Regions from separate parts of the Sporosarcina sp. SAFN-015 genome, predicted to be linked through region 1. Evidence: riboswitches for the same ligand, from Rfam matches in the RefSeq annotation. Region 1 holds a riboswitch; the other holds the start of a gene.
What was found. A riboswitch is a leader RNA that binds a small molecule or an ion and turns the genes downstream of it on or off. The one in region 1 is predicted to bind lysine.
Positions count from the first base shown of each region.

Region 1 (14,143 bases):
TGTCTTTTACTTCCTGCCACAAGCCTATTATGCTTACTCACGAGTTCTTTCTAATCTATTTCATTCTTCGACTCCATCCGCTTTTTGGGATGCCATTGCTTTTCTTGGACAGACAGTATTGTTGTTAGGTCTATTTTTGTATTCGAAAAGAAAGGTATAAATTGAACGCACAGTTGCCATAATGTACACACAGGGAGCCAATCAAGGACTTATGATTGGCTTCTTTTTTACGGATTAATATGGTTTATCATTTTAAATTTATTACATAGCGCGCTTGGAAAATAATTCCGAAAAAATCCCTCAGTTAAAATTTTACGTGATATAAAACTACGTGATAAAATAAATTGAATTTAATTCCAAAAGGAAGTGGAAACCGTACAAGAAGGCCGTTATTACAAGTTACCTATTGCCCAAAAACGTATTTGTTTTAAAAACTAAACAGTTTAAGAGGTGTTCGAAGATGATAACGGATAATAAAGAGCAAACAATATTTAATCATGTTGGAAGCAAAATTATGACAGATAGAGAAATTGACATTGTCGCTAGATTAGAGGAGCCATTAGTAGTCGTTTTAGGAAATATTTTAAGTGACGAAGAATGCGATGAACTGATCAAATTGTCTTCAGATAGAATGAAACGCTCAAAGATTGGAACAACACGCGAAGAAAATGAGTTGAGAACAAGTAGCAGTATGTTTATCGAAGAAAGTGAAAACGAAATTGTGGAGAGAATCGAAAAGAGAATCTCAACGATTATGAACATACCTATTGAACATGGAGAAGGCCTTCAAATCCTACGGTATACTCCTGGTCAACAGTATAAGGCTCATTATGATTTCTTTTCATCAACAAGCAAAGTAACAAACAATAGAATTAGTACACTCGTTATGTATTTAAATGATGTTGAAGAAGGCGGAGAAACCTATTTCCCTAAACTGAACTTTTCAGTATCGCCTAAAAAAGGGACTGCAGTCTACTTCGAATACTTCTATAACGATCAAGATCTAAATGATTTAACTTTACACGGCGGTGCACCTGTTATCACTGGTGAAAAGTGGGTCGCAACGCAATGGATGAGGAAACAAAGAGTTAGGTAAATACAAAACCGTCCCGACAAATCATGTCAGGACGGTTATTTTTTTACATAAACATTCCGGCGATGGTACCACTCATCAAGTTGGCGAGCGTCCCAGCCAGAACCGCTTTCATACCAAGCTTAGCGACAACACCGCGTTGATTTTCCGCAAATGCGGTCATACTGGCTATCAAGATTCCAAGAGATCCCACATTGGCAAAGCCGCACAATGCAAATGTCATAATGGCTACCGTCTTGTCAGACAATGAATCGATCAAAGGCTGGAACGACGTGAAAGCTACCATTTCGTTTAATACAACCTTTTGGCCAAGCAAGTTACCTGCAGTTAATGCTTCCGACCAAGGGACTCCCATCACGAAAGCGAGTGGGGAGAAAATATAACCAAAAATCTGTTGGAGCGACAGCTTTGGATATCCGAACCATCCACCGATGCCTCCAAGTAAACCATTAAACAGAGCCATTATCGAAATGAAGGCGATTAGCATGGCGATAATAAGACCCGCCATCTTTAAACCTTCCATGGCACCTCTAGTAATCGCGTCAATTACACTCGGTTTTACTTCATCAGCTTCAGTCGCATTAGATTTCTCCGGATCCACTATATTCAATGGCGTTTCAGTTTGGGGGATCAAAATTTTTGCGAAAACGAGTCCAGCTGGCGCGGCCATGAAACTAGCAGCGAGCAAATAATTGATTGGAATACCAAGTGCTGCATATGCAAGGAGCGTACCGCCGGCAACGGAAGCCAATCCGCCAACCATGACCGCAAAAATTTCTGATCGTGTTAATGTTTTAATATAGGGCTTGATGATGACCGGTGCTTCTTGAACGCCTAAGAAAATATTTGAAGCAGCCGTCAGCGATTCAGCCTTACTTGTCCCAAGGAGCTTTGAAAGTCCTCCTCCGATAACACGGACAAAAAGTTGCATAATCCCGAAATGATACAATACAGAAATGAGTGCTGTTACAAATATAGCCATTGCAGCGACACGGATACCGAAAATGAAACCGGTAGGTTGGGAGGCATCCGCCAATCCACCGAAAACGAACATCAATCCTTCATTTCCGTAATGGATAATATTCCTGACCCCTTCCGATATTTTTTCAAGCACTATTCGGCCGACTGAGGATTTGAGCACGATATAACCAAACAGAATTTGCAAAAGAACCCCAATACCAACGATTCGATAGTTAATCTTCTTTTTATTTTCGGATAATAGAAATGCAATTGCCAAGATTACAAGACAGCCTAACAGGCCTACTAATATATTCATAATCCTTTCCCCCGTTCCAAACTAAACTCATTTACACTTTATGTGTAATCGGTTACACGTAATTTACCATATCATTTTATCGACTGTCAATGTGAATTTAAAAACATACCATTGACCAAGTTATGGATTGTTGTTATGTTGATGTAAACGATATCACAATTGAGGTGCTTTATGGCTACAATCAAAGACGTGAGCAAACTGGCCGGTGTCTCCGTGGCAACCGTCTCCCGTTTTCTGAACAAGAATGGATATGTTAGTAAAGAAGCGGCGCAAGCGATTACAGAGGTAATTGAAAAATTGAATTACAGACCAAATAATATTGCTAGGAGTTTAGCAGGGAAAAAGACAGCGACTGTCGCCCTAATGGTTCCAGATATCTTAAATCCATTTTTCCCTGAAATTGCCCGTGCGGTAGAAGATGCGGCACATGAAATCGGTTACACAGTCATGCTTTGCAATACGGATAATGATCCTGATAAGGAAGCAAAATACATCGAGACACTTATCCAGAAACAGATCGATGGCATTATCATCTCTTCTTATACAATTAAGCCAGATCAGGTGGCTAATCTGCAAAAGCACTCTATTCCCGTCGTTCTGATGGATAATGCTTTTCCAGGGCAGGATATCATTTCTCTTCTTGCTGATAATCGAGGCGGCGGCATATTAGCGACACAGTATCTTGTCGAGCAAGGTTGCCGGAAGATCGGACATATTTGCGGTCCAATGCATATCATCTCCTCTCGAGAACGCACTTTAGGATATGAGGAGGCTTATAAGCAGACAGGACAATTCATGCCAAGTCTCATTACTTACAGTGATTTCACAGTGAGGGGCGGTTACGATTCTATGAATGAGCTCCTTAACGCCCATCCCGATCTTGACGGCATTTTCGCCAGCAATGATTTGATGGCTGCAGGCGCTGTTAAAGCATTGATAGAACGAGGCATCAAAGTGCCAGAAGATGTGAAAGTCATCGGTTTTGACGGGATTCATATGGAAATGATGGTGCCGGAGCTATCGACTATTGCACAGCCCATTTATGAGATCGGTAAGACGGCAATGGAGTATGTCGTCGCGTTAATTAATAAAAAATCTATCGATGTAATGAGCAGACGCTTCCCAGTAAAATTGATGGAAAAACAATCAACAAAAAGATGAGTTCCTAATATGGAACTCACCTTTTTTTCAAACTTCCACTTTCTTCTTCGAAGATATTTCCATTATCAATGATAGCAAAACACCGACAAGCAGCCCATTGCTGATAATTGGCTGCACAAGAACAGGAAATACGCTGAATGCCACAGGTGTAAGAGTCATGACACTTAATCCTACAAGAGCAGGTATGGTCAGCCGGTATAAGGGAATCTCCTCTAGCGGCAACTGCCGAATATTTTTCACCGCATTGCCAAACAGCTGTAAATAAGCGACAAATAATACGGCATCCCCAATACTCGTCGGCATCATTGAGAAAAACGAACCGAGCATCGGTACGAGTCCCATCACAATAAAAAGACTTCCACCTATAATGAAGGGCAGTCGCTCGTAAATTCTCGTGCTCTCCAAAAAACCGATCGATGATGTATATGGCCCGTAGGGGATGAGGCCGAACAACCCTGCAATGATCGTATGAAAACCTGTCAGAATAAAAGAACTGCGATATTGGCGAGCTGAAGTCTTCGTCTTTAACAACTTTTCAATTGTTGTAATAGCTACCAATGAATTGGCCATATTAATCAGTCCGGCGAGAAAAGCGGTCAGGACAATACCGATGTCCATCCGGAATGCTCCCCAAGGTAAAAACGGGAGGAGCGTAGACGAACCACCGCTCACTTGTACACTTGTTGTAATTAAAAGGCTATGTGCAATCCAACCAACCATCATCCCAATCAAAATAGAATAATTCCCAAGTTTTCCGAATCCTTTCGTTGCAAGTACTAATACAAGAACTACAATTCCGATCGATAGCATGGCGATAGGTGCATTAATCTTCCCTTCCTCATCAATTCCAAGCATCCCTTTAAAGAACACCATGATCAGCTGGCAAGACAATAAAAACAGATATACCGTCAAGACGATAGGGTTGAAGAGCTTCTTCAAGGTACCCGCAAATCCGAATGCACCGAGAAGAATCGTCATTATTCCCGCGAGGATGATACCGAGCGCAAGACTGCCACCGACCTCTGCATAACTGAGTCCGACAGCAGGCGCTGATGCACATAGACTGAGCACCAATCCCCACCACACTCCTCCATGGCCTTCCATAAGAGGATACTTATGACCCAATACCGCCTGCAATATACTTGCTGCCCCTGTAACGATGAAGGATGTCCGGATAATGCCCGCTATTTCCATGTCAGGCAACTCAAATGCGGCACCTACAGACAACGGAACGACAACCGTATTGGCAAACATGAAAAACAGCCATTGCACCCCGGCTAGCGATAATGCCGGCTTCGATAAAGAGTTCATTCAATTTCCTTCTTTCTAAACGGAGAAGAGTCTGACACATTTCGTCAGACTCCAATCCAAAGCTTATCTACCTAATGTATCCACTAATGTCTCAATGAACCGGTCCCGATCCACTTCCACGCACACATTGACATTTGGCTCTTTCTTCAGCCAGCCTTTGAAATCACAAACCGTCTGTCCGTCACATAAGTCGCTTTTCGTTTCCACATCTACGTAGTGCAGTTCTGTACGTACGAGCGATTTGTCGAGAGCCACCCCTACAGCAAGCGGATCATGCATCGCGCATGCACGATTCCCAGTCAATTGAAAATGACGGTTCATGTAATGGGTAGTTGATTCTTGCACGAAGTCACGGACGGCACCTGCATTCATCCGCTCAATATCCGCTTCCGTCAAGAGTGTTTGCCGCGTTACGTCCAGACCGACAAGTGTAATTGGAATACCGGCATGAAGAACAATCTTTGCTGCCTCAGGATCGATAAAAATGTTATATTCCGCGGTAGGAGTTATATTGCCAGGTGAACTCACAGCTCCTCCCATGATGACTAGCTCCTTCACCCAATCTTTCAATCGTGGTTCTTTACGAATTGCAAGCGCCATATTTGTCATTGGTGCCAACAAAATGATTGTCAGCTCGCCCTTGTACTTTGCCGCCTGTTCAATAATGAAGTCAGGAGCGAACCCGTCTTCATTCACTACTATTTCCATCTCTTTCAACGCGCCGCCAATTCCGTCATTCCCATGGACGCTCACTTCAAAATGAGGATCTCTCAACAATGGACGGTTAGCGCCTTTAACGATAGCTACATCTTCCCTGCCAAGCAACTTCATCACTTTTGTCGTATTAACGGTCGCTTGCTCTAGTGAAGTATTGCCGTTCACTGTCGTAATGCCAACAATATCAGCTTGTCCACTTTGGACTGCCAAACAAAGACCGATAGCATCGTCTATTCCTGTATCCACATCGATAATTACTTTTTTCATGCTTCCTCTCCTCCTACCTTGTTTGTTTCGAGTAAGGCTGCAATACATTCTACTGCAGTCGCCATACCATATTTAAGTGCATCAAGATTAACGTGATATTTGGCGTTATGCCATGGGAAATTCTCTTTCTCCGTCGACCCAGTACCCCAATACATGAAGACGGACGGCACGTGGCTCGCGACAATCGAAAAATCGTCTCCGCTCATATATGGATGCTCTACTTCCACCACTTTATCATCGCCAAAAGCTGTTCGGATTGCATTGGAAACGACCTCTGTCATCTCTGGATCATTCCAACATGCCGGATACCCCCGGTTATATTCATATTCATACGTCCCACCCCAAAAAGAAGTCACCGACTGCAACAGCGCCTCGATCTGCTGTTCAATACGGTCCTGCGTTTCCTTCTTGATCGTGCGGACAGTTCCAGAAATGTCCACGCGATCACACATAACATTTGAAGTGAAACCACCGTTCACTGTTCCATATGTAATGACCGCAGGATCGAGCGGCGAGGTTTGACGGGACACAATATTCTGCGTTCCTGAAATGAATTGGCCCGCCATCGCTATAGCGTCGATCCCTTGCTGTGGCGCTGCCGCATGGCCACCTTTCCCGATCAGTGAAACAAATATTCTATCTGTATTTGCAAGCATATACCCCTTCTTCATTTCAAACTTTCCCGGTGTCAGAAATGGATTAGTGTGAAGGCAGATTGCCGCATCCACTTTCGGGTTTTCCAAAATTCCCTCATCGATCATTAATTTCGCTCCGCCAGGATGTACTTCCTCAGATGGCTGGAACATCACCTTCACAGTCCCTTTCCAGTCGGCTTCCCGCTCTTTCAATATAGTTAGAAGACCGAGCCCGACCGTTACATGTGCATCATGGCCACACGCATGCATGACACAAGACCGGGTGGATGCATAGTCAAGTCCTGTCTGTTCATCGATTGGAAGTGCGTCGATATCGCAGCGGATCAGAATAGTCTTTCCAAGCTCCGCTCCAGTCAATTCAGCACAAACCCCTGTCTTTGCCATCTTCCTATAAGAAATTCCGAGCCGTTCCAATTCTTTCACAATAAATGCTTGCGTTTCGTACTCCTCTTTACTAAGTTCTGGATGCTGATGTAAAAATGTATAAGTCTCCTTTAAATAGGACTCTAAGTTTTCTTCGATATAAGATAATGAAATATGCTCCATCCTACTGACCTCCTATCCTACAATTCATCCAGGAAAGGCATCCCTTCCTGGGCTCCAAATTTCGTCACAGCCTTGGCCGATGCATTTACTGAAAATGTAACCATGTCAGTAATCGACCATCCTTTTGTCACGCCAACCGCTAGCGCTCCATTAAACGAATCACCTGCTCCAGTTGTATCGACCAGCTCTACTTTGGGCGGTGGAACAACTTTCAATATACCGTTATCTAAATAGGCGCACCCTTCCGCTCCAAGTGTGACGAGAAGGGTTTGATCATGAACAGTTTGCCATTCATCCATTAGTGCCCTCAATTGATCGCGAGATGTAAAGGAATGTCCAGTCATCATTTCAAACTCTGTTTCATTCGGCGTCAAGAAATCGACCAATCCTAGCAGTTCAACAGGAAGAATCTGTGCGGGTGCTGGATTCAAAATTGTCGTTACGCCATTATATTTCGCCACTTGCAAGACTTTAGCAACGGTGGCAAGCGGAATTTCCAACTGTGTCACAAGCACATCTGCACTAGCAATCACTTGCTCAATCCGCTTATCGATCTTATCGGGAGTTATGGCAAAATTTGCGCCAGGCACGACAGTGATACAATTGTCGTGGTCGACGGAATAGATATTCGCAATCCCTGTCTGCACTTCGTCAATTGTTTCTACAAACTCCGTATCAACATCATTTTCCTTCAGCTGCGAGAGAAGACTACGACCAAACTCATCATTTCCAACTGCTCCAACCATTCGGACTTCACCGCCAAGTCGTGCCGCGGCGACTGCCTGATTGGCACCTTTTCCTCCAGGCAAATACGTAACCCGCTCGCCCAAAATTGTTTCTCCCATCTTCGGAAGCCGTTCCGCTGAAATGACGATATCCATGTTAATGCTGCCAACGACGACTATTTTCTTTTTCACCCAATCACCTATTTCATCCTTCATTCGGAAATCCATTAATGTGTAACCGATTACACATTTAGGATACCATACGTCAATCACCTCGGCAAATTGAATTTCGGGCATCCCCAAATTTAATACTCCAATCAATTTTTATAATTAATTGCACCGTTCCTATTGGCGATACATGATATGATTGGATATAGAATAATCAAATAATTAATCTAGTTTACAAAGGGGGCTGGATTTTCACATGTTCACAAAAGATCAAACGGTATTTGTACTTGTAGATGTTCAAGGCAAATTGGCTAGAATTGTGCATGACAGCGAGGAGTTAATCGATAATTTGAGGAAGCTGATCAGCTGTTTGCGGATTTTGAATGTGCCAATTATTTGGCTCGAACAGTATCCAGATGGTTTAGGGTCTACTGTAGAAGAAGTGGCGGAACAATTGGAAGGACTTACACCAATTCCTAAAATGACATTTAGCGCTTATAAAACTGAGGCATTTAGGAATGCACTGCTAACAACGCAAAAATCGCAAATCCTTATTGCGGGCATCGAAACGCATATTTGTGTTTACCAAACAGCTGCCGATCTCAAAGAATCGAATTATGATGTACAAATCGTTGAGGATGCCGTATCTTCCCGCACGTTGGCAAATAAACAACTTGGACTAGAAAAAATGGAGGCACTTGGCATTTTTGGAACAAGTGTAGAAATGGCTATTTATGAATTGCTAGAATCAGCGGATGCGAAAGAGTTTAAACAAATCTTAAAAATTATTAAGTAGCACATCTGAAGAAGTTGATTGTGTAATGTTTTACCATTGCATTATGAATAATATTGTCCTATAATTTATTCATTAATTTAATACTCCCATTCACCGATGGGATAGAGGCTGCTGCTCATAAGAGTAGGACGGACGAGATTCTCTGAGATTGTTGACTCCGTTTGAAAGGATGAGTTGCCGAAGTGTGGATAGATCATTGGCTATCCATGCTGGTGATGTTTTCGAATAGGAACATCATTGTCACGTTTTTAACGTGGAGAACTATCTTCGGAAGGATTTACGCATTTATCCAACAGCCGTCGATTTGCCTTGATGGCTGTTTTTTAATTTGGGTAAACTATGTAGATGTAACAACCTTCCGTCATAAAGAGGAGTGGACAACATGGAGAACAAGTTAACAACTACGAATACGCCTCAATTGAAAAGAACATTGAAAGCCCGTCACCTGATGATGATTTCTCTTGGAGGCTCGATTGGAACGGGGATTTTCTTGGCAAGTGGCGGAGCAATCCATGCTGCAGGGCCAGGAGGGGCATTGGTTGCGTATGCAGCTGTAGGGATCATGGTGTACTTCCTGATGACGAGCCTTGCGGAGATGGCCGCTTATATGCCTGTGGCAGGATCATTCAAAGAATATGCTACACGATTCGTCGATCCGGCATTCGGATTTGCAATCGGCTGGAATTACTGGTATAACTGGGCGATTACGATTGCTGCGGAACTGGCAGCGGTTGTATTGATCATGAAATTCTGGTTTCCTGATAGCCCTTCGTTCTTATGGAGCGGACTTGCCCTTCTGATCATGTTCGGCATCAACTATATGTCTGTTAAAGGTTTTGGCGAAACCGAATTCTGGTTTTCACTTATTAAAGTTGTAACGGTCATCATCTTCATCATTACCGGGTTTCTAATGATTTTTGGCATTATGGGCGGCGAAGCGATCGGCTTTTCGAACTTCACGTTTGGTGATGCACCGTTTAACGGAGGATTCTTTGCGATCCTTGGTATTTTCATGGCAGCAGGGTTTTCTTTCCAAGGTACGGAATTGCTTGGTGTCGCTGCCGGTGAAAGTGAAAATCCGGAAAAGACGATTCCCAAAGCGGTAAACTCTGTTTTTTGGCGCATCCTTCTTTTCTACATCTTTGCGATTTTCGTCATCGGGATGATAATTCCGTATACGGATGCACGATTATTGAGTGAGTCGGTTTCTGTCAGTCCGTTCACACTCGTATTTGAACGGGCCGGATTTGCATTTGCTGCTTCTGTCATGAACGCCATCATTTTGACTGCGGTCTTATCTGCTGGTAACTCGGGTATGTATGCATCTACCCGAATGCTTTGGGATTTGGCGCGTGATGGGAAAGCGCCAAAGTTCTTAGCGAAATTAGATAGAAGAGGCGTGCCGGTCAATGCGTTGATCGCTACGACATTAGTCGGTTCCCTTGCCTTCCTTTCCACTTTCTTCGGAGACGGTACGGTGTACGTCTGGTTGTTGAACGCATCAGGGATGGCTGGATTTGTTACATGGCTCGGAATTGCAATCAGTCACTACCGTTTCAGAAGGGCCTTTATTGCACAAGGCAGAAATCTCTCGGATCTTCCTTATCGCGCAAAATGGTTCCCATTCGGTCCTTTGTTAGCTCTGGTCCTATGTATTTTCATCATTGCCGGCCAAAACTTCCAAGCCTTTACTGGCGGTAACATCGATTGGAACGGCGCACTCGTTTCCTATATAGGTCTTCCTCTTTTCTTGATCGTTTGGCTAATTTATAAAGTTAAGTTCAAAACAAAGCTGATTCCATTAAAGGATTGCGACTTTGAAAGTAAATGATGATATGTAAAACAGCCGAATGAGTGAGGTATCCCCCTCTCCATTCGGCTGTTTTTTATATATTATGAATGGGTAATCGGCGAAAAAAAGAAGCATGCCCTCTCCATTAGGAGAGAACATGCTTCTTCAACTGCAATATGTCAATCGTTTAATTGTACATCTGCATCTTTAGTGTAGTTATACTGAGAAGGATCGACAGGTGTATATCCTTTTGGCGTATAAAATCTCAATAAGTCACCATTCACGACTTTATCGGAAAGCTCCAATTTATAATCCACTTCTTTTTTCAAAGCATTGGCACGCTCCATTTGACGCTCGTCCAGAGGCAAGCCTGTTTGATTATCATAAAACTTTTCATTGATTGAATCAATCGTCGGGCTGATAAAATCGCCATTTCGGAACGGGACGACTTCATTATGCTCTTCCGAGAATAAATCGGAACCGAATTGAACAAAGTCTTTCGTGTCAATTCCAAGCAAATGTAATAACGTCGGAAGAAGGTCTGTCTGGCCACCATACGTGTGGTTAATGCCACCTTTCATTCCAGGAACATGTATGAATAATGGAACGCGCTGCAAGTTCGCACTTTCATAAGGTGTAATGTCTTTCCCTATGATTTGGCCCATCGCTTTTTTATGATTCTCTGAAATACCATAATGGTCACCATACAGAACAATGACCGAGTTATCATATAAGCCTGTTTCCTTTAATCGAGTGAAGACTTTTTCAATTGCTTCATCTGTATACCGCGCAGTTTGGAAATAAGCGTCCACACTGGTGTCCCCAGTCTGTGCTTTATCGATGGTCACCAAGTCTTGGTTCATAGCATACGGATAGTGGTTTCCAACCGTAATGAATTTCGTATAAAAAGGTTGCGGCAATGAAGCGAGCATGCTTTCAGATTGTTCATAGAACGGTTTGTCCAATAATCCGTATTCGGCCATGTCGATAGGAGAACTCGTATCATAATAACTCGCATCGAAGAAATGGTCGAATCCAAATTCTTTGTAGATGGTATTTCGATTCCAGAAGCTTCCGTTATTCCCGTGGAAGACAGCAGATGTATACCCATAATCCTTTAAAATGCTTGGGGCGGCTTGGTACGTATTTTGTGCTTTCGTAATAAAAGCAGATCCTTGGGGCAATCCGAATATGGAGTTCTCCAACATGAATTCCGCATCGGACGTTTTACCTTGGCCCGTTTGATGGAAGAAGTTATCGAAATACGCTGTATTCTTATCTTTTGTTAATGAATTTAAAAACGGTGTAACTTCTTCCCCGTTCAATTTATAGTCAATCAAAAAGTTTTGGAATGATTCTAAATGCAAATAGATGACGTTCATTCCTTCGGCTGCACCAAAATAGGTTGGATTCGGTTCGGCGTAAGCAGATTGTGTATAGTTGATCACTTCTGTGAGATCACTGCTATCCGCCAAAGCTCTTTGTGATGACGCTGCCGCCGTTTCCACCGAGTCATAAATCGTGTAATTATACATCCCTAAATATTTCACAATATAGTTTCGATCAAAACCTCGAGTCAATAGTTGCGGACGGCTTGATTCAGCGAGTCCTAGATTAATAATAGAAATGACTAAGGCGACAGCAATAATCGCAGCCGCTTTTTTAGATCCTACCCGATTTGTCTCTTTTTGTACCTTACGTGAAAATCGAAGGTACATCATAACGAATACATCCACAAAGAACAAAACATCATAAGGTTTTAGCAAGGACAGAACACTTCCGCCCAAATCCCCGAAATTTTGCGTTTGCATAAGGGTAGGAATTGTAATGAAATCACTGAAGAAACGGTAATAGACGATATTTGCATATAATAGAATCGACATGAGAATGTACATGACGACGAGCGATGTATATTTTTTCTTTCCTTTAAACAAAAAAGAAATTCCTAGAAATAGCAATGCTGAACCGAGCGGATTTAGCAGTAAAAGGAATTGCTGAAGAGGTCCTTCTACCCCTAATTCAAACTGTGTAGCTTGAGCGATATATGTTTTCATCCATAACATTAAGACAGCTATTGCATATATTCCTAAAAAGTTGTGTAAAAGAAAATCTTTCATATTCCATTGTTTTCTCATGTAAACACCAACCTTTTACTTTTTTATTTTGCTTCTGATCTATGGAAAACATTATTTTAATGTAACTTTTTCTACAGGTAAAATATAATACTCCTCTTTAGCTTTTTCGTCAAGTTACTAAGATTTCCAAGATGAATCGAATAAGCGTTAAATGATGAAATAAAAAACAGCCGGATGAGAGAGGTTCCTCCTCTCCATACGGCTGTTTATGATGTGATAGAAAATGCTCCTCTTTCTTTTTTATAGCTGAATGACCAAAGGATTGCTAGGAACAAAAATACAATTGCCCCTCCCCAGTAAACGTAAGTGAATCCGTTTACTAACCCAAAAATCATGAAGCTAATAAAAGGACCTATAGATGCGCCAAGATCTTGAGCGATTGTATACGTTGTCAGAAATGAAACGACATTTGTGTTTTTTGAAACGTCCAAGGCAATTGCATCCACAATGGTTGTAAGTGATGTAGATGCAATCATCACTAAGAAAGTAAAGAAAATCATCACAGCGAGTGAAAGTTCATTGGAAATAATTCCAAACGTCAAGCCTCCAAAGATCAAGGATAGAACGAGTAAAGGCACTCTTCCTTTTGCTCCATCGGACCAAATCCCAAAACGTGCTCCTAAAAACGGTTCCCATATCCATCGTATCGATAAAATAATTCCCGTCAGGAAAGTAACACTCATTACTGATCCAAACAAGACGACATTCTCCCCATGGTTATGTTCAATCAATGAGCTTAGAGTTGAGATGAATACCCCTTGAATGAGCAGAGTGATACAGAAGCCAGTAAAAATAATCATTCCTCTGCCCTGTTTAAGTCTGTTAATAAATCGTTCGTTAACAATGACAGCCTTGTTATCCTGCACATTAGCCATCGAGGAAGTTGTATTCACATACATTAAAATCAAAGGAAGCCCTAACAGAGTAAGACAACCAAAAATAATCGAAACGGCACTTAACCCTATAATTGGCACAAGCAATCCACCTACTAACATACCAAATAAGCTGCCTAATCGATATAATCCGTTGTACAGACCAATTGATTTACCCCGATTGTCCTTGTTTGTATCAACGGCCAAAATGGATAAACCTCCGATTCTGAAAAATGACCAAGCAATTCCCCAAAGACTACGTAAAATTATCCACGCAATAAAACCGCTCAATAATCCGTAGCCTAACGTCGTGATGCTTCCTAATAGAATTGCGATAACTAATCCGGTCTTAAGGGAAATCTTATTATAAAGCCATCCAACAAGTGGGTTAAAAGGCAAACGGATAAAACGGTTAATGGATAGAAGCACACCAACTTGCCAAATGGAGTCAAGACCAGCCTCTTTCCAGTACAAAGGCAACGCAATATATAACATTGAATCTCCTAAAAGACTTAAAGCAGTCACCAATGCAACTATGATGCTGACAGGAAATTTACTTTCCCCTTTCGTTGATTCCGACAATGCAGATCACTCCTATTTGGACATTGGTTTTGATTTATGTAAGCCA
Region 1 covers NZ_JBPFDR010000005.1:120,392-134,534, forward strand. Annotated here, with positions in the region: gene ACR65H_RS10740 (PqqD family protein) at 1-160, shown strand, start outside; gene ACR65H_RS10745 (2OG-Fe(II) oxygenase) at 461-1,096, shown strand; gene ACR65H_RS10750 (NupC/NupG family nucleoside CNT transporter) at 1,140-2,369, opposite strand; gene ACR65H_RS10755 (LacI family DNA-binding transcriptional regulator) at 2,541-3,530, shown strand; gene ACR65H_RS10760 (uracil/xanthine transporter) at 3,558-4,841, opposite strand; gene ACR65H_RS10765 (nucleoside hydrolase) at 4,905-5,825, opposite strand; gene ACR65H_RS10770 (M20 metallopeptidase family protein) at 5,822-7,027, opposite strand; gene rbsK (ribokinase) at 7,045-8,049, opposite strand; gene ACR65H_RS10780 (hydrolase) at 8,177-8,716, shown strand; lysine riboswitch at 8,811-8,988, shown strand; gene ACR65H_RS10785 (amino acid permease) at 9,099-10,547, shown strand; gene ltaS (lipoteichoic acid synthase) at 10,688-12,643, opposite strand; gene ACR65H_RS10795 (MFS transporter) at 12,850-14,097, opposite strand.

Region 2 (10,776 bases), on a different contig from region 1:
GTTGAAGCATCAAATCCCTGCGATGTTGAAATCGGGTGGCGGAGCGATTGTCAACACGGCATCGACGTCCGGCTTGCTCGGATCGGAAAACTTGGCTACTTATAGTGCGGCGAAATGGGCGGTTAATGGGCTGACAAAATCGGTGGCACTGGAATACGCTAAAAAGGGCATCCGCGTCAATTCGATCTGTCCTGGCATGACGTTGACATCAGCTGTAGAAGCATGGGCAAAAGAAGTGCCGGAGCAGGCGAAATATGTAGAGAACGATATTCCGCTTGGACGTATGGGGCGTCCTGAAGAACAGGCCCAAGCTGCGGTTTGGCTCTGTTCGGATAAAGCTTCCTATATTACCGGGGTGAATCTAGCTGTTGACGGGGGACAAACTGCGAAATAGGAAGTCGAAAAATAATCCATCCTTGAGTTGTACAAGCTCATGTAGGATGGATTATTTTATTTATACAGGGTTTTCACATCTTCATTCTATGATGAGAATCCATTTTTAATCTTTCTGAGCAAAAGTTGAGAAAAAATGTGTTAAGATATTCAAATAGTTTTTCGCAATCAACTAGGGACTTTTATCAATCAAAGAGGCGAGCACCTATGATATTAAGAAATGTATTACTTATCGTTCTTGGCTTTCAAATCGTCATTAACGCAACCCGTCCAATCATTACATTATCCGCATACGACATGGGTGCTTCCATGTTGGAAATTGGGATATTGACAGCGTCCTTTGCCGCGTTGCCGCTGTTAATCGCTGTTAAGGCCGGGAAATTAACGGATGCAATTGGAGATCGCCTTCCGGTCATTCTTGGTTTGCTAGGGATGGCGATCGGGATGTTGGTTCCTTACTTATTCGAATCGATTTGGGCATTATACGTCAGTCAAGTTTTTGTAGGTTCCTCTAGTATATTTATTGCTATCTCTTTACAAAATGTGCTTGGCAATCATGCGACAAAGGAAACACGGGATTATTATTTTAGTATGTTTGCATTAGCTGTTGCCGCAGGGGCATTCGTTGGTCCCGTAATGGGTGGTTATTTATCTGAGCATTTTTCTCATTCTGCCGGTTTTCTCGTATCTATGATTATTTGCATTCTTTTAATCGCTTTTGCTTTTTTTATACCAGTCGTACTGAAGGAGCAGCCCGCAGAAAAAGTAAGTCTTCGTTCTTCGTTGCAGCTAGTGAAAGAACCTCTCATTCAAAAAGCGTTATTTTCAAGTGCGCTTGTGCTGTATTCAAAGGACATTTTCGTTGCTTACTTTCCGCTGTACGGAAAGGAAATAGGACTCTCAACCTCTACAATTGGTTGGATCCTTGCCATTCAAGGATTGGCGACGATGATTGTCAGGTTTGTTTTGCCTAAATTACTGCAGCTGTTTGGTCGCGAAGTTGTTTTATTCAGTTCTATTTTGCTTGCAGGTTCTTCTTTTCTCGTTTTCACTTCATCTAGTAACATCATTCTTTTTTGTGTTTTTAGCTGTCTGATGGGGTTTGGATTAGGGTGTGGTCAGCCGATTTCTATGACGACAACCTACAATGCTTCGCCAAAATCGCGTACGGGTGAAGTTCTTGGTATTCGATTAATGACCAATCGGCTTTCTCAATTCATTGCACCGGTCTTTTTCGGGGCGGTGGGCGGCTGGGTAGGTGTAGTATCTGTCTTTTATGTTAGCGGAGCTTTCCTAATCGGCGGTGCGTTTGTGATGAAGCCTAGAAAAAATAAAGGTGAATCAGAAACGGAATAGGTATAGTTTGGTGATACATTATTAAAAAAACAATCCATCCCCGAGGATAAATGCTCGAAGGATGGATTGTGTTAATTAGATGGTTACTTCTTCATTGTTAGACAGTGCACGTTCTAGCGAATATAGTTGTTCTTCATTCAACGGAATCATCGGCAAGCGAACGCCGCCGACTTGGATTCCTTTAAGATTCAACGCTGCTTTTACAGGTGAAGGATTCGGGGCTGCAAAGAGTGCTTTCATCCTCGGCAATAGTTTGCGGTGATTGTTGGCAGCCTCTACTATATTGCCGATTTTGAAATTGCGGATCATCGTTTGCATTTCATTCCCCAACACATGAGCAGATACAGAAACGACGCCTGTTCCGCCAATTGATAGCACTGGAAGCGTTAGCGCATCGTCGCCGCTATACAATGAGAAACCTTCACGTGTACGTTCAATAATTTCAGCCATCGCGTCTAAATCACCGCTCGCCTCTTTCACGGCAACAATATTTGGAATTTCCGACAGGCGGATCGTCGTTTCGACTGACATGTTGACAGCGCTGCGCCCTGGAATATTGTACAGCATGACCGGTAAAGAAGTGGCCGCCGCAATCGTTTTGAAGTGTTGATATAACCCTTCCTGGCAAGGCTTGTTGTAGTACGGAGTGACAAGCATGATGCCATCGACGCCTGCATCTTCTGCATGCATTGTCAGTTCGATTGATTCTCTCGTGTTATTCGAGCCAGTTCCGGCAATGACCGGGACTCTTCCGTTCACCACGTCCACTGTAAATCTGAACAACTTCACTTTTTCTTCGTTCGATAATGTAGGGGATTCACCTGTCGTCCCTGCTACTACCAAGCCGTCTGATCCATTTGCGATTAAGTGATTGATCAAGCTCCTCGTTGCTTGGAAATCAATCTCACCATGTGCATCAAAAGGAGTTACCATTGCTGTTACAATTTGTCCGAAATTCATTGTTTCTCCACATCCTGTCTTTTATTTTGGTAAATAAAATAGAGGGAGAAGGGCAATTGAAAAAAAGAACACAAAAAGCAACAACGAGGGCTCGTTGTTGCTTGAAATAATGAAATAAATTATTTCTGTGCATAAGATAGCCCTCCATATAGTTTCCTATATGACAATCCTGGACTTATTCAACCCAGAACCAGCTTCGAGATAAATGAGAGTCTCTCCACTTCGGCAAATTCCCCTTTCCACAATCTTCATAGGATCTCATTGTCCTCTGATTGTGTACTGATGGTCTTTGCGCCTCTATCCTTACTTCAAAACTTGCGAAATAAGATATTATTAAATTAACTATCACTTTACAACGAATCATGCGAAATTGCAAGTGAAACGTGAAAATAATGTGAATTTATGATTTGCCAAGTATATTATTAAGGCCTTTTTACTATATTTCGAGGTGTTAGTAGTAGACTCAACTCATTCGGCCGTCTTAATTTTTACATCGCCAACGCCGATGTCGAGGGAAATGTCTATGATCGTGTCTGCTCCTGAATAGGCGTCATTGACATATACGCCATCGTTTTGTTTCGTGAAGTCTTTCAAATCAACCCTTCCAATCCCTTTTGAAACATTTACTCTAACGCCGGTCTGTTTCGGAAGGATAATCGTTACGTCGCCAACTCCTAAGTCAAAATCAGCACGGAAGCCTTTATTCCATTCGCCGCTCAGATCGATGGTGGAATCACTAACACCGCTGTCAATGGAAAGGCTATTTAGCTGGAGTCCTTCAAGGTTCAAGGTCGATTTTGAAACACCCATGTCAACGTTCAAATCGATAGGAATTTCATTTGTCAATTGGAGATCCCATTCGTTATCGACGTTGCGTTTATTGAAGCCGAATATTGTTCCTGAGCCTTGCTTAATTTTGACGAAGCCGACGTCCTTCCGAGTCTTATATGTTACTTTCGGCTCCAGTCGTTTGTGATTATAGGAAAACTCCCCGCTGACCCATTCAGGGGCACCACCTTGGATGTACAAGTTGCCAACTCCGAAGTCAATATCCACATTCAATGCGTCGGCATTGTCTTTTTCAATTGAAATATCATTTCCACTAGCTTTTGCAAACCACTTGTTATACCCATACGTGCCGAAGACGACTAAAATAACCGCCAGCAGTGTGGCCCATAGAAATTTGTTCATATCCATTCTCCTTCTGTCCCATTTTATTCTATTCTACCTTATTCAATTGAATAACTTACCAGTCGTATGTTTGATTTTCACCTACGTCTCAAGGCTGAGGGGAATTGCATTGCTCTGTTTCTAACATGTTTTGTCCCGTTCGTTAATATATTGGTAAAAAGAGTGACGGAAGGATGAGGGAATGAGGCGGGTGTTTCTATATTCAGCAACTGTGTTTGTCGGTATTGCACTGGGCATCATCATTACAATTTTAATGGAGTCCTAATCATTCATGAAAAAACAGAGCCTACAGCGGCTGCCTTAGGTTCTGTCTTACATATACATAAATCCTATTTACATATTTTTTGATTCCAAGTCAAAGATTCGTGATTTAATGCTCATGAGTTCCTTTGAGACAGCTTGTCCTTCGGAAATGCGCTGGCTAGTTTGGTGCTCAAATTGACCGCCAATTTCTTCTAAAAGATGATCGACTCGATCAAACCGGCTATGCATTTCTGATTTTAAGCTGCCAACATCGGATTTAAGATCACTCATTTCCGATTCAATATTGTCGACCTTGGCGTTTAAACTACCCATCTCCAACTTTAACCCTTCAAGCAATTGAAGTATCCTTTCCTCCATCTCTATATCCTCCTTTCCATATCGTCTGGTGTCTACGTAATCGTGGTTAGTCTGTTGTTTATAGTATACAGTAAATGTAAAAGAAAGTCTATTCCGACAAGAACGTTTGTTCCGTGTCATTGTAGTGCTTTGAAACTATGATATTTATTTAAAATCATAAAAACTGTACACTTACCTCTTGTCCTGTCTGTAAATTGACGTACTCTATGGAGACGGGGGAATCGTGAATCCAAACCGCGCACTTCCCTTGTCAATCAAAGGGGAGGAGGTATGGACATGTCGTTATTTTTTGAAGATGAAATAGAGAAGGTAAAGGGGAAACTCAATCCTTCGGAGTTAGAGGAAATGATGTCGCAGGACCCTCGCCTGAATGGACAATTAGATGAGCTTCGCGCTTTTCAACGTAGATACAGAGCGGAACAGCTGGAAGCTTCACGCAGACGTCAGACATATTATTATCATGCTTGAGTAATCAATGCAGCCCGCCAATCATTCAGTCGATTGGCGGGTTGTATTGTGGATTCTGTTTCGGGGAAGCTTATTGGAGGAGACTTGCTTTTTCTTCAACTGCTTGGACAACGTCATCAATTGACATGCCTTTCATCGTGATGACAGGGAAATTGAATTCATGTGTATTCCCTTCGTTGAGTGCTCGGACGATTCCGATGTCATAGCCGGTCACGTCTTCGTCCGTTGTAAACATCTTTGCTTCATAGCCTTTTGCTACCAGTGCATTCATGACGTCTTCATAAGGCTGTTCAACAGCAATTTTCACCATTTTCATTTTCCTCCTTTCATTCATATCCAAAGTTCTACAATACGGTTCCCTGAATTGATGGATTTATGAGTGAAGGTGTGCAAATCTCGGTTAATCGAAGGGCCGCCAATTGGTGAATGGTTGAGCTGTGCGATTACCCGAATACTACTGTAAGATTAGAAGTAGCTTTATCGGAATACAAGATATGGAAAGGGAGGAACTGAAAATGATTCATAAAATCGGACAAATTATGTTGTATGTAAACAATCAAGATGAAGCAAAAGCGTTTTGGACCGAGAAAGTTGGTTTTGTCGTAATTTCCGAGCAGGATAATGGTCAAGGAATGAGATGGATCGAAATTGCTCCGACTTCGGAGGCAGAAACGAGTATCGTTCTGCATAATAAAGAGCTTATCGCTAAAATGCAGCCGGAATTGAATCTTCAACCTCCTTCGCTGCTATTATTCACGGAAAACCTCGATTCACTCTATGAGGAACTACAAAGCAAACAAGTGAAAGTTGGCGAACTGGTCACCATGCCTACAGGCAGAGTGTTCAACTTTGCTGATAATGAAGATAATTATTTTGCAGTCTTAGAACAGAAATAATCGCACTTGATTATGAATAGGACAACTTAGAAATAGGAGTTGAGAACGATGACAGAGAGCAAAGGTTTCGGATGGCATTTCGATAACAGTTACACTCGGCTGCCGGAGCCATTTTACGCAGAAACCAATCCGGAGGAAGCTCCTTCACCAGAGTTAGTCATCTTCAATCACCCACTGGCGGAAGCGCTCGGTTTGGACGCAGAAATATTGCAAGGCAAAGAAGGAATAGATATCCTTGCGGGAAACAAAATTCCTGAAGGCGCTGCACCAATCGCACAAGCTTATGCAGGGCACCAATTTGGACATTTCACAATGCTCGGAGATGGACGAGCTGTGCTGCTTGGCGAACAGATAACGCCTGAAGGAAATCGAGTCGATATTCAGTTGAAAGGTTCTGGCAGGACGCCATTTTCGCGTGGCGGCGATGGGCGGGCGGCACTTGGTCCGATGCTTCGTGAATTCATTATGAGCGAAGCGATGCATTCGCTCGGACTCCCGACGACGCGAAGCCTTTCAGTCGTCGTAACAGGAGCGCCGGTTTATCGTGAAGAGACGTTCGAAGGAGCTATTTTGACACGTGTTGCGGCAAGCCATATCCGTGTCGGCACGTTCCAATATGCGGCTGCACGCCAAGTCGTCGAAGATTTACGGACGCTTGCAGACTATACCATTGAAAGGCATTATCCGGAAGTGGCAAGTGACTCCAATCCTTATGTATCCTTTTTTGAAAAAGTGATGGAAAAGCAAGCTTCATTAGTGGCAAAATGGCAGTTGGTCGGCTTCATCCACGGTGTCATGAACACGGATAATATGGCAATCAGCGGTGAAACGATCGACTATGGACCATGCGCCTTCATGGATACGTATGATCCGGCGACCGTCTTCAGCTCCATCGATCGTGAAGGGCGTTATGCTTATGGCAATCAACCCGGAATCGCCGAATGGAATCTAGCGCGTTTAGCAGAGACGCTCTTACCGCTCTTCGATGAAGACTCAGAAAAAGCGATCGACATCGCGCAACAAACATTGTCGGGATTTGCAAAGCTCTATCACGGGCATTGGCTGACAGGCATGAGAAGGAAGCTCGGCTTGTTCAATGAAGAAGAGCAGGATATAAAGCTCGTGAAGGACCTGTTGAACATAATGAAAGACAATCAAGCGGATTATACGAATACGTTCCGTGCATTGACAGTAGGGGATCTGAATATGCTGCCGATGTGTAAGACTCCGGAATTTAACGAGTGGCACGAACGCTGGAAGGCGCGGCTTGAAAGACAGCAGAAGTCCGAAGTAGAAGTGAATCAACTGATGCGTAAAAGTAATCCATCCATCATCCCGCGCAACCACCGTGTAGAGGAAGCCTTGGATGCAGCGATCGAGGGCGACTTCGGCGTAATGGAAAAATTGCTGAACATACTTGAAGATCCGTATGCCTACACAGCCGAACAAGAAAAATATGTCGCACCGTCCGCCTCAACTACGCCATACAGAACATTCTGCGGAACATGATGGCGGCTGAGGGCTCATAAATCAGAATAAGCGCTCATAATATACGAGGGAATATGCTCATTAACTCCAAAAAAGACCAAATCCATAAGCGATTTGGTCTTTTTTGACGAAACTTAAACCATTTTCTTCCGTATATAGAATAAGCAATCAAATGGGGTGATCGTTTGTCATATATAATTCTAATCTTTTCAGCAATCACAATCCTTGTCACTATCCATTTACTGACGAAGAACAGAAAGTTGCGGAAGCAATTTCGGAAAGAATGGGAAACCGGCATGTTTAGTAGGCAACGCGAAGCTTCGGACTCCGTGTCCTCGTACTGGGAGAATAAGAAGAATAGCATTTCCAACTATGATGGTGTCGATTTGCTCACATGGCATGACTTGTCGATGGACCAAGTTTTCGAAAAGATCAACTATACACAAACGAGCGTCGGATCTGAGTATTTATTAAATCAGCTAAGGGATATCACGCTTTCCCTTGACCATGTCGAACGAGATGAAAAACTGTACATAGTATTGGAAAACAATCAAGAACTCCGTGAGGAAATCCTACATACGTTGTCGAAGCTTGGTAAGCGGGACTATACGGATTCTTCTTCATTTTTCTATGGCAAATCCAACAAAACGCTTAAGAATCCAAACGTTTTTCTCTTTCTGGCACTCATGCCGGTTGCTTCGATCATCTTATTGTTTTTCCAATTGAAATGGGGCCTCCTTTGTCTTTTTCTATCATTTCTTGTAAATGCATTTACATATTACCGTCATAAAAACGCGTTGGAATACGGCCTGCATTCTGTTACTTATGCCGCCAGCATCATCAATACAGGGAAGAAACTGTCGACAATGCAAGACGCTTCAATTTCCGAATACACGAATCGGTTGAAAGCTAATTTGAAACCGCTCAAAAGGATTTTGCTTCTTACTAATTTCGTTTCGATCGGCAATAAAGGAAGCGGTGAATTCGATGTCATTTTCGAGTATATCCGCATTTTATTCCTCATCGATTTTATTTCCTATAGCAAGATTATTGACGCAGTAACAAAACATAAAGAAAATTATCGGGAAGTCTGGCAAGTGATCGGAAAACTGGATGCCGCGGTGGCGGTCGTTTTTTATCGCCACACACTCACTTCCTACTGCACGCCGAATTTTACCGATTCGGAGGAAATCTCTTTCACCAACATGGCGCATCCGTTACTTGATGAACCTGTCACCAACAGCTCACGTTTAGGAAAATGTACGCTGATTACTGGATCGAATGCGTCCGGAAAATCGACGTACAGCAAGGCGGTCGCCATAAATGCCATATTGTCGCAAACGATTCATACTGTACTGGCGAATAAGTGGTCAATGAAACCAAGCTTTGTTGCAACGTCAATGGCTGTGCAGGACAATGTGCTGCAAGGGGATAGTTACTTCATTGCTGAAATTAAATCGTTGAAGCGGATTATCAAGTTTCTTGAAGAAGGGAAACCATGCATTTCGGTTATTGACGAACTTCTGAAAGGGACAAACACTGTGGAACGGATCGCCGCATCCGCAGCTATAATGAAATGGCTTTCAAAAAGCAAAGGGATCAATATTACAGCTTCGCATGATATTGAATTGACCGAAATGATGAAGCATACCTATGAAAATTATCATTTTACAGAGACATTCAAAGATGGCGATATTCATTTTGATTACAAGATTCGTTCGGGTCCGTCCACCTCAAGAAATGCGATAAAGCTTCTGGAAGTGTTAGTTTACCCCGAGGAAATCACCGATCAAGCAAACCGTTTAGCAAAGGATTTCATGAATGAACGCGAGTGGGAAGTGCTGACGACTTGAAGATATTAGGATCTATTTCGCCCGGGGATTTTCTCCGGGCAATTTTTTACATAATTTTTGAACCTTTTCGAGTTTACGCAGTCTAATGTGTAAGAAGGGGAATGAGGTGTTGGGAATGGATGAGAAAGAGATAAGTGAAAAAGCGATACGTGGGGACGATGAGGCCTTTCTAGCGCTCATGCAACTCCATAAAGAAGCTCTCCTTCGAACAGCGTTTTTCTTCTTGAAAAATGAGGCGGATGCGTTGGAAGCACTTCAAGAAGTAACATATCGGGCGTATAAAAAAATTCATACGGTCAGAGAACCGGCGTATGTGAAGACTTGGCTTATCCGCATTATGATGAACTATTGCCAAGATCAGTTAAAACGAGGAAAACGGTATGTCATAACTGGAGAAGTGGACGAAGCAATTGGGAGGAAAGACGAATACCGATTGGAATTGACTGAAGCGCTGGCCACCTTGAAACCAGACGAACAGCAATTGATTTATCTAAAATACTTTCAAGACGTGAAAATAAAGGAAATCGCGGAACTAGCGAGCTTACCGGAAGGCACGGTCAAATCGCGGCTGCATAACATATTGCGATCGTTGCGAAGCCACTTCGGGGACAAAGGAGGAATGGATCATGTTTGAGAAGGAAGAAAGAAAACTATTGGAAATGAAAGATCAGTTGGATGAAATCCATCTTCCCTTAGACGAAGCAGATGATGCAATTCGCCGAGGCTTTGACCGAGCGAGACGTGATAAGGTGAAAGCGCGGAAGAAGCGTAATAGGATTTTGTCATTAGCTGTAGCCGCGCTTCTATTCTTTACATTTGTCACATCCATCCGTGTGTCTCCGGCATTTGCAAACGCGGTTGCGTCAATTCCAGGCATGGAGAAGTTCGTGGATTTAATACAGTTTGATAAAGGATTGGAAGGTATCTTTAAAAATGACTATTACCAAAAAGTCGATGCGGTTCAAACGGAAAATGGGCTGACATTGACGATAGATGGTGCAATTTTGGATGAGACGGGGATTAATATTTATTACACACTTAAATCAAAAGATAAGTTGAAGTCACTTTCTTTGGGAACAGTTGATTTAAAGCATGAAGAGGGGATTCCACCAAGCGGCATTTCTTATGGAGGTATAGATGTTTTTGATAACCCTAAGGAAGTAGCTAATCGAGTTACGTACCACTTTGAAAGTCCCATGAAATTCAAGAAATTATTATTCACACTGGATATGGATGTTTCATTCCAAGGGGAAGATATTTCGTTTTCATTGCCATTTGAATTACAGGAGAACGTAAAGCCAGGGAAGACTTTCGTGTTGAATGAAGAAATCGAGGTTGAATCGCAAAAACTAACGATTGAGGAAATCACCATTTATCCTTTACGTGTAGCTGTAAAAGTTGATTTTGATGAAGCAAATACGAAAAAAATCCTTCAATTTGAAGATATGCGATTGGAGGATGAAACTGGGGAGGTATGGGGATCCATCATGAATGGCGTCTCGGCAAGGGGCAGGGAAACTTATTTTTTGCAAAGCAATTACTTTGAGCAA
Region 2 covers NZ_JBPFDR010000002.1:209,964-220,739, forward strand. Annotated here, with positions in the region: gene ACR65H_RS04030 (glucose 1-dehydrogenase) at 1-394, shown strand, start outside; gene ACR65H_RS04035 (MFS transporter) at 601-1,749, shown strand; gene dapA (4-hydroxy-tetrahydrodipicolinate synthase) at 1,825-2,709, opposite strand; lysine riboswitch at 2,839-3,017, opposite strand; gene ACR65H_RS04045 (toast rack family protein) at 3,178-3,900, opposite strand; gene ACR65H_RS04050 (hypothetical protein) at 4,234-4,521, opposite strand; gene ACR65H_RS04055 (hypothetical protein) at 4,798-4,989, shown strand; gene ACR65H_RS04060 (YkuS family protein) at 5,060-5,299, opposite strand; gene ACR65H_RS04065 (VOC family protein) at 5,505-5,885, shown strand; gene ACR65H_RS04070 (protein adenylyltransferase SelO) at 5,934-7,394, shown strand; gene ACR65H_RS04075 (MutS-related protein) at 7,559-9,226, shown strand; gene ACR65H_RS04080 (sigma-70 family RNA polymerase sigma factor) at 9,342-9,860, shown strand; gene ACR65H_RS04085 (DUF4179 domain-containing protein) at 9,853-10,776, shown strand, end outside.
Region 2: linked by a shared signal. The riboswitch ahead of dapA (4-hydroxy-tetrahydrodipicolinate synthase) and the one ahead of ACR65H_RS10785 (amino acid permease) in region 1 are both predicted to bind lysine.